2 regions of the Kitasatospora sp. NPDC058046 genome follow, and region 2 is predicted to be linked to the other one. Evidence: riboswitches for the same ligand, from Rfam matches in the RefSeq annotation. Region 2 holds a riboswitch; the other holds the start of a gene.
What was found. A riboswitch is a leader RNA that binds a small molecule or an ion and turns the genes downstream of it on or off. The one in region 2 is predicted to bind thiamine pyrophosphate.
Positions count from the first base shown of each region.

Region 1: linked by a shared signal. The riboswitch ahead of ACFVU7_RS25525 (cytosine permease) and the one ahead of thiO (glycine oxidase ThiO) in region 2 are both predicted to bind thiamine pyrophosphate.

Region 1 is NZ_JBHVRS010000013.1:190,864-196,768, reverse strand. It holds gene ACFVU7_RS25530 (S1C family serine protease) at 1-1,225, opposite strand, end outside; TPP riboswitch at 1,492-1,636, shown strand; gene ACFVU7_RS25525 (cytosine permease) at 1,629-3,047, shown strand; gene ACFVU7_RS25520 (glycerophosphodiester phosphodiesterase) at 3,147-3,971, shown strand; gene ACFVU7_RS25515 (ATP-binding protein) at 4,399-4,818, shown strand; gene ACFVU7_RS25510 (DUF5926 family protein) at 4,888-5,871, shown strand.
Region 2 is NZ_JBHVRS010000001.1:253,102-259,006, forward strand. It holds gene thiE (thiamine phosphate synthase) at 1-615, opposite strand, end outside; gene ACFVU7_RS01175 (Rv2175c family DNA-binding protein) at 615-980, opposite strand; gene ACFVU7_RS01180 (NAD(P)/FAD-dependent oxidoreductase) at 1,033-2,241, opposite strand; TPP riboswitch at 2,325-2,437, shown strand; gene thiO (glycine oxidase ThiO) at 2,441-3,616, shown strand; gene thiS (sulfur carrier protein ThiS) at 3,613-3,897, shown strand; gene ACFVU7_RS01195 (thiazole synthase) at 3,901-4,698, shown strand; gene pknB (Stk1 family PASTA domain-containing Ser/Thr kinase) at 4,783-5,905, shown strand, end outside.

The DNA of each region.
Region 1 (5,905 bases), on a different contig from region 2:
CGGTGGACTCCAGGCCGTACGGCGCACCGATCGCGACGGTGGCGTCGCCGACGTTGACCTTGTCGGAGTCGGCCAGCGGCAGCGGGGCCAGCTTGCTCTTGGGCGGGTTGTCGATCTTGACCACGGCGACGTCGTAGCCCTCGGCGTGGCCGAGCACCGAGGCGCTGTAGGAGCTGCCGTCGGCGAACTTGACGGTCAGTTTGCCGCCACTGAGGGTCGGCGCGACGACGTGGTTGTTGGTGAGGATGTGGCCCTCGGTGTCGAAGACGAAGCCGGTGCCGGTGCCCGACTCGCCGTTGCCCTGCGCCTTGATGGTGACGACGCTGGGCAGCGCCTTCTGCGCGATGGCGGCGATCGAGCCGGGGACGGGCTCGTTCTTCTGGGTGTCGCTGGCCTGGACGGTGGTGCTGCGGTGGTCGTTCGCGGAGCTCCTGCGGTCGGAACTGTCGGAGACGGACACGCCGAGCGCGCCGCCGGCCACACCGGCGACCAGCGCGACGGCCGCGATCAGGGCGACCAGGCCGCCGCGCTTCTTGCGCGGGCCGCCGGGGCCGCCCGGACCGCCGGGGTACTCCGCCGGGTAGCCGAGCGGGCCGGCCGGGCCGCCGGGGTAGCCGGCGCCGCCGGAGGTGGAGTCGTGGGTGGGGCCCCAGCCGCCGAGCGGCTGGCCGGCCCCGAAGGGGTGGTGGCCGTGCGCGGCGGGCGCGGCCGGAGCGGCGCCGTACCCCTCGTGCGCGCCGGCGGCGGGGACGCCGTGGGTCGGGGTGGCGTACGGGTTGCCGGCCGGCGGCAGGGCCGGGGCGGCGGGTGCGGCGGCCACCGGGGCGGGCGGAACGGGCGGCAGGACCGGCGGCGGCGCGTCGATGTAGCCGGTGGCCGGGTCGACGGCCGGCTCCTCGACGGCGAGTACGGCGGGCTCGGCGGGTGCGGCGGGTGCCACGGGCTCGGCGGGTGCCTCCGGTGCGGGCACCTTGGTGAAGGCGACGGTGGGCTTGTGCCCACCCCCCGCCGGGACCTCCTCGGCCGGAACGGCGTCGGCGGACGGCGCCGCCTCGGCGGCGGCGGCCTCGACCGCGCCCGCCTCCGGCTCGGGCACCCGCCGGAACGCCATGGTCGGGTTGTGCCCGCCCTGAGCGGGGCCCGCGGCAGCGGACTCGGCCGCCCCCGGCCCGGCGGGCTGCTCCCCCTGCGGCCCGGTGGGCCCAACCTCGCGCTCGGTGCTCACGGACGACCTCCATAGCTGGCAGAACCAAGGACCATAGTTTTTCGCACTGTCGATTCGTTTGCCGTAAGGACCCCTCTGAAGAACTCATAAGAATCCTTAGCCGGCACCGACACCGGCACTGGCGTCAGCACCCACAGCGGCACCGACACCGGCTCCGGCACCCGTACCGACGGCCGGGGCTCCCCTCCCCGTCGGGCGTCCGCGATGCGGACCGCCCCGCCCTCGGCCTTGGGCGTCGGCACCCGCGCCGGTTAGCCTGGCGCTCCAAACTGACACGCGGGAGCTTGGACCCACCAGGCTGAGAGTGCGCATGTCGACCGTACGCCACACGAGTGACGGACGTTCGAGGGGGCGCTGACCGCCGGAACCTGTCCGGGTAATGCCGGCGTAGGGAGTATCGGCCATGCCGCCTGCTTCGCCATCCTCTTCTTCGGGTACGAACGCCTCCGACTCCGGCGCGAACGCCCCCGCGCCGGGCGCGACCGCCCTCCTGGAACGCGCCGAGCACGTAGAAGCGCCCCTGGTCCTGGACACCGAACCGCCGCGCACGCTGCGCTTCCGGGACCACTTCGCGCTCTGGATGAACCTGGGCGTCAGCCTGATCGGCTTCTCCACCGCCGCCACCGTGCTCGGCGCCCCCGGCAGCGAGCTGTCGCTGGCCGCCGCGGTGACCGCGATCACGATCGGTACGGCGGTCGGCACCGCGATGCTCGCCGTGGCCGCGCTGATCGGCGCCCGCACCGGCGCCCCCGCGATGGCGAACCTGCGCGGGCTGTTCGGCACCCGGCTTTCGTACCTGCCGACGGTGCTCAACATCGTGCAGTGCATCGGCTGGGGCGTCTTCGAGCTGCTGACCATCTCGGCGGGCGCGCAGACCGTCGCGCACACCACCGGCTACCGCTGGCTGTTCGTCCTGCTCGCGGGCGCGCTGACCACCGCGCTGACCATCTGGCCGCTGGGCTCGATCGCGGTGCTGCGCCGCTTCGTGGCCGGGGCGGTCGCGGTGGCGATGGTGTACTTCACCGTCCAGCTGGGCCGCCAGGGCGTGCCGGACCCGGGCGCGGGCAACTGGCACGGCTTCCTCGGCGCCACCGACGCGATGATCGCGGTGTCGGTCTCCTTCGTCCCGCTGGCCGCCGACTACACCCGGCACTCGCGCACCCCGCGCTCGGCGTTCTGGGGCAGCTTCTCCGGCTACACGGTCGCCCAGGTCTGGTGCTACGTGCTCGGCCTGATGGCGCTGCTGCAGTCGGACGGCGACCCGAACCGGATCTTCGACTCCTTCCTCGGGGTCTGGGCCGGCTGGCTGTTCCTGCTGGTGCTGGTGCTGCGCGAGACCGACCAGTCCTTCGCCAACGTGTACTCGACCGCGATGTCGGTGCAGAACCTGCTGCCGAAGGTGGACCGCCGGGTGCTCTCCGGCGCGATCGGCGTGCTGATCACCGTGCTGGCGCTGCAGATCGACGAGTTCACCGACACCTACTACGGCTTCCTCGGCCTGATCGGCTCGGTGTTCGTGCCGCTGCTGGCGGTGCTCGTGGTGGACTACTTCCTCGGCGCCGGCCGGCGCGGCTGGAACCTCTCCGCCGACGCGCCGTCCCGCTGGCTGATGCTGCTGCCGTGGGCCCTGGGCTTCGCGGTCTACCAGTTCATCGCGCCGACCAAGGTCGCGGGCTGGTGGACGGACTTCTGGACCTCCGCCCAGGAGGCGCTGCACTTCACCCCGCAGGAGTGGACCTCGGCCTCGCTGTTCGCCTTCCTGGTGCCGGCCCTGGCCACCTGGGCGCTCACCCCGCTCGGCCGCCGCGCCGTCCGGGGCTGACGGAGCGGGGCCCGAGCGGGCCCCGCAGGTGCGCAGACGGCCCCACAGGTTGGGGCCGTCTTTGTCCGCGCTTCACCTCCGCCGCCTATCGTTGGGCCTGTGACCAGCCCAGACCTGTCCTCGGCGGCGGCGCGCACCGTGCCGCCCGTCCAGGTGATCGCCCACCGCGGTTCCTCCCACGCCCTGCCCGAGCACACCCTCGCGGCCTACCGGCGCGCGCTCGACGAGGGCGCGGACGCGCTGGAGTGCGACGTCCGGGTCACCGCCGACGGCGCGCTGGTCTGCGTGCACGACCGCCGGATCGGCCGGGTCTCCAACGGCCGGGGCACCGTTTCGGCCATGACCCTCGCCGAGCTGGAGGCGTACGACTTCGGCGCCTGGAAGACCGGCCGCCCCAGCACCGACCCGGAGCTGCGCGGTGTGCTGCGGCTGGAGCGGCTGCTGGAGCTGGTGGTGGAGTGCGGCCGCCCGGTGGACCTGGCGATCGAGACCAAGCACCCGGTGCGCTTCCGCGGCCGGGTGGAGGCCGAGCTGCTGCGGACCCTGGAGCGGTTCAAGATCGGCGCGACCCGGGAGGGCGACCGCCCGTCCGCCCGGATCATGAGCTTCTCCTCCGTCGCGCTGAACCGGGTGGCCGCCGCCGCGCCGCGGTACCGGCGGGTCTTCCTGTTCGAGCGGACCCTGCCGCTGCTCGGCCGGCTGCGCGAGGGCTCGCCGCTGCCGGGCGGGGCACGGATCGCCGGCCCGGGCATCGAGCTGGTGCGGGCCCGCCCGCAGCTGGTGACCCGGCTGCGCGAGCTCGGCCACGAGGTGCACGTGTGGACGGTGGACGAGCTGGCCGACGTCGAGCTCTGCCTGGAGCTCGGGGTGTCCGCGATCATCACCAACCGGCCCGCGGAGGTACTGGCGCAGCTCGGCCGGTGATCCACCGGTGATCCGTCGGCGCACCGAAGGCCGTACTCCTCCGAACCCCTCCGATCCGATCACTCTGGTCGGCAGTCAAACCTTCCTCGCGCGAAATTGCCGGAATTCTTGCATCCGGGCGACGGAGGGTGAGCGCGGAATGACCTGATGTCGACCGTCGGTCGCCGCACTCGAAATGGGCTCGCGGGATCGTCCGGTGCTCGTTTCCGACGCATTACCAAGGGGCATCTCTCCCTCGGCATACGCTGAAGGAGGTCCGGGGGTGGCGTTGATGGTGGCGCGTGAAGTGCCGACTTCATCGACCATGGCAGTGCCGCACGGCCCAGCGAGTGTCGGGGTCGCACGGCGCCGACTGCGTCGAGATCTGGGTGACCGGCAGGTACCCGAACCGGTCATCGATGATGCTGTTCTGATCCTTTCCGAGCTGTTGAGCAACGCCTGTCGGTACGCCCGTCCGCTCGGCCCGCTGCCGGCCCTGGGCCGCAGCGCCCGGGCCGAGGTGCTCGGGCAGGTGCTGGTCGGCGTCCCCTCCGGGGCGACCGCCGCGCAGGGCGCCCGGGAGCCCGCCGAGGGTCCGGCCGAGCCGGCCGGCGGGGTGCTGGTCCGCTGGCAGATGCACGCCGACGGGGTGCTCACCCTGGAGGTCACGGACGGCGGGGCGGCCACCCGGCCGCTGCCCGCGAGTCCCTCGCTGACCTCGCGCGGCGGCCGCGGCCTGAGCATCGTCGACCAGCTGGCCAGCGACTGGGGCGTGCGCGACGCCCCCGGCGAGGTCACGGTCTGGGCGGCGCTGCCCGCCCGGGCCCGGCACGCCCGGCGCACCGGGGGCGATGCCCGTAGCGCGTGAGCCGGGCTCGGGGAATGTGTCGTTAGGCTTCCCGGGACACAGGACCACCGTTCCCGGGAGAGCCGCAGCATGGGCAAGAAGGCCGCCAAGAAGGCGCCGCAGCGCCAGTCCACCACCGCCGTCACGGGCGAGATCCCCGTGGTCGGGGCCCGCGAGGACTGCCCCTGCGGCTCGGGCCGCCGGTACAAGGCGTGTCACGGCCGGGAGGCCTCGCACGCGGTGCAGGAGCTGGTGCACCGCCCGTTCGAGGGCCTGCCGGGCGAGGCCGACTGGGTGGCCCTGCGCGAGCTGGTGCCCGCCGCCACGGTGCCGCTGACGCTGGCCGCCGGGGTGGCCGACGGCGCGACCGGTGACGTCCCGTCGGTGACCCTGGCCACCGTGCTGCCGCTGGCCTGGCCGGCCCTGCGCCGCCAGGACGGCTCGATCCTGCTCGGCCTGCAGACCCAGTCCGCCTCCGGCGACCTCAGCCGCGACCTCGCGGACGCCCTGGAGCTGGCCCTGGCCACCGAGCCGGGCAGCCCGGTGCCGGCCCGCCGGACCGTCCCGGGCGGGCGCCGCCTGCAGGACCTGCTGGACACCACCGCCGCGTTCACGCCCGCCGTGCACACCGGCTTCGAGTTCTGGCTGGAGGACGCCGAGGCCGCCACCGGCGAGGTCGCCGCCTCCCTGGAGCGCGCCAACGCCTCGGCCATCCCGACCGAGAAGCTCGCGAGCGTGGACTCCGCGTACTGGTGCGGCACCCCGGACAAGAACCACCTGCGCTGGGTGATGACCGTGCCCGAGGAGAAGCTGCTGGACGCGCTGGCCCGGCTGAACACGGCCGGCGAGGCCTCGCTCGGCCCGGACACCCGCCTGGTCGGCTCCTTCCGCGCGCACGGCCTGACCGTCCCGGTGTGGGACCTCCCGCTCGCGATGACCGCCGCCGACTGCGAGAAGCCGGCCGCCGAGTTCGCCGAGCGGCTCGCCGCGGTGCTCGCCGACGCGGCCCCGCTGACCGCCGAGGAGCGGCGCACCCGCGCGAACCTGGTGAACCGTCAGGTCACCTTGAACTAAAGGGCGCAGGATCCGCGTGATACGCGTCACATTG
Region 2 (5,905 bases):
GGCCGCCCGGGGGTCCGCCGCGGCCGTGATGGCCCGCACCACGACGACCCGGCGGGCACCGGCGGCGAGCACCTCGTCCAGGTTGCCGAGGTCGATCCCGCCGATCGCGAACCACGGCCGGTCGGTGTCCTGCTTCGCCGCGTACGAGACCAGGCCGAGGCCCGGGGCCGGGCGGCCCGGCTTGGTCGGGGTCGGCCAGACCGGGCCGGTGCAGAAGTAGTCCACGCCGGGCTCGGCGATCGCCGCGTCCACCTCGGACTCGGCGTGGCAGGAGCGGCCGATCAGCACGTCCTCGCCGAGGATCGCCCGGGCGGCCGGCACCGGCAGGTCGTCCTGGCCGAGGTGCAGCACGTCCGGCCGGGCCGCGTGGGCGACGTCGGCGCGGTCGTTGACGGCCAGCAGCTTGCCGTGCCGGCGGCAGGCGTCGGCGAAGACCTCCAGGGCCTCCAGCTCCTGCCTGGCCTCCAGGCCCTTGTCGCGCAGCTGGACGATGTCCACCCCGCCCGCCAGCGCCGCGTCCAGGAACTCGGCGAGGTCGCCCTGCTCCCGGCGGGCGTCGGTGCACAGGTACAGCCGGGCGTCGGCGAGCCCGGCGCGCGGCGTGTCCGCCGCCATCAGATCAGCATCGCCTGGGCGCGGCGCTTCACCTCGGTGCCGCGGTTCTCCCGCAGCGCCTGGATCGGGCTGCCGGGCAGCGACGGGTCCTCGGTGAAGAGCCACTCCAGGATCTCCGCGTCGTTGTACCCGCAGTCCCGCAGGACGGTCAGGGTGCCGGACAGGTGCTTGACCAGGCCCGGGCCGTCGATGAACGCGGCCGGGACCTGCAGCGACTTGTTGGGGCCGCGCCGGACGGCGATCAGGCCGCCGTTCTTGACCAGGTCACGCACCTCGGTGACCCGGACCCCCCACTGCTCCGAGATGTCGGGCAGGTACATCCAGTCGGTGACCAGGGATTCAATCTTGCTTTCGATCTCACTCACGCCACCAGACTGCCACCTCCGCGGCCCACCGCGCACCAGACCTGCCCCGCGCCTACCCCGCGACGGCCGCCTTCAGCGGTACCGCGGGGTCGGCCGCCCGGGCCGGGTCCAGCGCGGTGCCGCGCTCGATCAGCCGCCGCCCCTGGGCCAGGTCGCGCGGCCGGTCGACGGTCAGCAGCGCGCTCGGCACGCCGTCGCGCAGCCAGAGCACCGACCAGTCGGCGCCCCGCGGGTCGCCGCGCCGGACCAGCTGGTCGCCCTCGGCGTGCCGGCCGGCGTACTGGACCATCCGCCCGAACTGCTCGGACCAGAAGTACGGCACCGGGTCGTAGGCCGGCGCGTCCGCGCCCAGGACGGCGGCGGCCACCGCCTCGCCGGACCGCAGCGCGTGGTCCCAGTGCTGGACGGCCAGCCGGGCGCCGGCCCGGGCCGAGGGGTAGCTGACGCAGTCGCCGGCCGCGAAGACCCCGGGCACCGAGGTGCGCAGCCGCCCGTCCACGACGACGGCGCCGGTCGCGTCCAGCTCGACCCCGGAGCCGGCCAGCCAGCCGGTCGCGGGGCGGGCCCCGATGCCGACCACCACCTCGTCGGCGGGCAGGTGCGAGCCGTCCGCCAGCAGCACCGCGCCGGGCTCGACGGCGGCCACGCCGACCCCGCAGCGCAGCTCGACCCCGGCCTCGGCGTACCAGGCGGCCATCGCCGAGCCGAGCTCCGTCGGCAGCGCGCCGGGCAGCGGCGCCGGACCGGCCTCGACCACCGTCACCTCGCAGCCCGCCGCGCGGGCCGCGGTGGACACCTCGGCGCCGATCCAGCCCGCGCCGACCAGCACCAGCCGCAGCCCGGGGCGCAGCAGCGCGCGCAGCGCCAGGGCGTCGTCCAGGGTGTGCAGCAGGTGCGCCCGCTCGGCGCCGGGCAGGGCGCGCGGCACGGCGCCGGTGGCGATCACCAGCGAGCCGTACGGGAGGTCGCCGCCGTCGGTGTGCAGCACGCCGGGGGTGAGGCCGGTGGCGCGGCGGCCGGTGAGCAGCTCGATGCCGAGCTGCCCGTAGTCGATGTCCAGGGCGGTGGAGTCGGCCTTGCCGAGCAGCACGTCCTTGGAGAGCGGCGGCCGGTCGTACGGCGCGTGCGGCTCCTCGCCGACCAGCGTGATCCGCCCCTGCCGGCCGCCCTGCCGCAGCTTGAGGGCGCACTGCGCCCCGGCCAGCCCGGCTCCGACGACGACCACCCGATCCGTTCCGCTCAGCTCTGCCACGCCCGCCACTGTACTCAGCGCGACGCGGCGGCCTCCGGGCCGTCCGCCCCGCGTACGGGCCTTCGGCCGGGCCGACCCCCGGCGTTAAGGTGGGAGGACCACACGGGAGCCCGGCGGACCGGGCTGAGAGGCGGGCTGACACGGCCTGCGACCGTCCGAACCTGATCCGGGTCATACCGGCGAAGGGAGAAGAGCAGCCTTGTCACGCTTGCCATCAGGCACCCATGCCGACGTGCTGGTGATCGGCGGGGGCGTCATCGGCCTCGCCGTCGCCTGGCGCACCGCGCGGCGCGGGGCGCGGAACGTGATCGTGGTCGACCCCGCCCACGGCGGCGGGGCCGCCGGGGTCGCGGCCGGGATGCTCGCCCCGGTCACCGAGCTGCAGTACGGCGAGGAGCCGCTGCTGCGCCTCGGGATGGCCTCGAACGAGCGGTACGAGACCTTCGCCGCCGAGCTCTCCGAGGCGAGCGGCGGCCTGGACACCGGCTACCGCCGCTGCGGCACGATCGCCGTCGCGCTGGACTCCGACGACCGCGAGGAACTGCGCGAGCTGTACGCCTTCCACCAGCGGCTGGGCCTGGACTCGACCTGGCTGACCGGCCGGGAGGCCCGCAGGCTGGAGCCGATGCTGGCCCCCGCCGTCCGCGGCGCCCTGCACGCCGCGGACGACCACCAGGTGGACCCCCGGCGCCTGCTCACCGCCCTGGTCGCCGCCTGCGGGCGCGCGGGCGTCCTGCTGCACCGCGCCGAGGCCGTCGAGCTGCTGGTCGAGGACGGCCGCGCGACCGGCGCCCGGCTGAGCACCGACGAGACGGTGACCGCCGACCAGGTCGTGCTCGCCGCCGGCCCGCACAGCCACCGGCTGCCCGGTCTGCCCGAGGGGGTGCTGCCCGCGATCCGCCCGGTGAAGGGGCAGGTGCTGCGGCTGCACGTGCCGGAGGCCTACCGGCCGTTCCTCTCCCGCAACGTCCGCGCCGTGGTCCGCGGCCGGCACATGTACCTGGTCCCCCGGGAGAACGGCGAACTGGTCGTCGGCGCGACCACCGAGGAGCAGGGCTACGACACCACCGTCACCGCCGGCGGGGTGTACGAACTCCTGCGGGACGCCCACGAGTTGGTCCCGGGGATCACCGAACTCCCGCTGCGCGAGACCTCGGCCGGGCTGCGCCCCGGTTCGCCGGACAACGCCCCGCTGCTGGGCCCGACCCCGCTGCCCGGGCTGGTCGCCTCCACCGGCCACTACCGCAACGGCGTGCTGCTCACCCCGGTGACCGCCGACCTGGTCTCCGAGTACCTGGTCACCGGTGAAGTCCCCGAGCTCGCAAGGCCGTTCACCCCCACCCGGTTCTCCTCCGAATCCCCCGTCGCGAAGGCCTCCGCATGACCGAGATCGCCCTGACCGAGAACGCCCCGAACGAGAACGCCGTGCACGAGGACGCCCCGACCCCGGTCGCCCCGGCCGAGATCGCCCTGACCGTCAACGGCGAGCCCCGCCGGGTGCCCGCCACGATCACCCTCGCCGAGCTGGTGGCCTCCGTCAGCGCCGCCAACACCGGTGTCGCCGCCGCGCTCAACGAGGCCGTGGTGCCGCGCGGTTCGTGGCCCGGGACGGCACTGGGCAGCGGCGACCGGATCGAGATCCTCACCGCCGTCCAGGGAGGCTGAACCATGGCCGACGATCTGCTGACCATCGCCGGGACGGCCTTCTCCTCCCGGCTGATCATGGGCACCGGCGGCGCCCCCAGCCTGGAGGTCCTGGAGCGCGCCCTGCTCGCCTCCGGCACCGAGCTGACCACCGTCGCGATGCGCCGGGTCGACGCCACCACCCAGGGCTCCGTCCTGGACGTGCTGACCCGCAACGGCATCCGGGTGCTGCCCAACACGGCCGGCTGCTTCACCGCCGGCGAGGCCGTGCTGACCGCCCGGCTGGCCCGCGAGGCGCTCGGCACCGACTGGGTCAAGCTGGAGGTGATCGCCGACGAGCGCACCCTGCTGCCCGACCCGATCGAGCTGCTGGACGCCGCCGAGACGCTGGTCGACGACGGCTTCACCGTCCTGCCGTACACCAACGACGACCCGGTGCTGGCCCGCAAGCTGGAGGACGTCGGCTGCGCGGCCATCATGCCGCTGGGCTCGCCGATCGGTTCGGGCCTGGGCATCCGCAACCCGCACAACTTCCAGCTGATCGTGGAGGGCGCGGGCGTCCCGGTGATCCTGGACGCGGGCGCCGGCACCGCCTCCGACGTGGCGCTGGCGATGGAGCTGGGCTGCGCCGCGGTGATGCTCGCCTCCGCGGTGACCAGGGCTCAGGACCCGGTGCTGATGGCCGAGGCGATGCGGCACGCCGCCGAGGCGGGCCGGCTCGCCCACCGGGCCGGCCGGATCCCGCGCCGCTTCCACGCCGAGGCCTCCTCCGCGATGGCCGGCCGGGCCGACCTGGACACCCGCGAGCACCCGGCGTTCTGAACCGTCGCGCATGTCACAAGCCGGTCCCGGAGGCGGTGTCCGCCGGGACCGGGCGGTCCCGCACCCTAGACTCTCCGAGTGGACATGGCACTGCACGACCCCCTGATCGGCGCCCTGCTCGACAACCGGTACCGGGTCGAGCAGCGGATCGCGACCGGCGGGATGTCCACCGTCTACCGGGGCACCGACACCCGGCTGGACCGGGTGGTCGCGCTCAAGGTGATGCACCCCTCGCTGGCCGGCGACGAGGGCTTCACCGCCCGCTTCATCCGCGAGGCCAAGGCGGTCGCCAGGCTCACCCACCCCAACGTGGTCAACGTCTTCGACCAGGGCGCGGACGGCGGCCACGTCTTCCTCGCCATGGAGTACGTGCCCGGCCGCACCCTGCGCGACCTGCTGCGCGACCGCGGCGCGCTGTCCGTCCGGGCCGCGCTGGACGTGCTGGAGCCGGTGCTCGCCGCGCTCGGCGCCGCCCACCGGGCCGGGCTGGTCCACCGCGACGTCAAGCCCGAGAACGTGCTGATCACCGAGGGCGGCCTGGTCAAGGTCGCCGACTTCGGCCTGGTCCGGGTGCTCGGCAGCGCCGACGGCGCGCCCACCTCGACCACCACCGCGACCGGCGGCACGGTCATGGGCACCGTCTCCTACCTGGCCCCCGAGCAGATCCTCCCGGACGCCCCCACCGACCAGCGGGTGGACGTCTACGCGTCCGGCATCCTGCTGTACGAGATGCTCACCGGCCGCCGCCCGCACACCGGCGACAACCCCGTCCAGGTCATGTACAAGCACCTGCACGAGGACGTCCCGGCCCCCTCGCTGGTCGCCCCCGCCGTCGGCCCCGAGCTGGACGCGATAGTGGCCGCCGCCTGCGCCCGGTCCGCCGGCGCCCGCCCGTACGACGCGGTCGAGCTGCTCGCCGCCCTCCAGCGGGTGCGCCGCACCCTCGCCCCGGCCGCGCTGGACGCCGAGCCGCCGGCCTCCACCCGCCCCAGCCCGCGCTACCCGACCAGCGAGCCGACCTCGGTGATCCGGCCGCTGCCGCGGCCCGCCGAGGCCCCGCCGACGGAGCGCACCAGCGTGCTGGACATGCCGCCGGAGCTGATGGACGAGCTGCTCGCCGAGCCGCGCCCGTACGACGAGCCGACCCCGGTGCACCGGCGCCGGCCCCGGCCGGGCCCGCTGCGCCGCCTACCCCGCCGGACGCTGG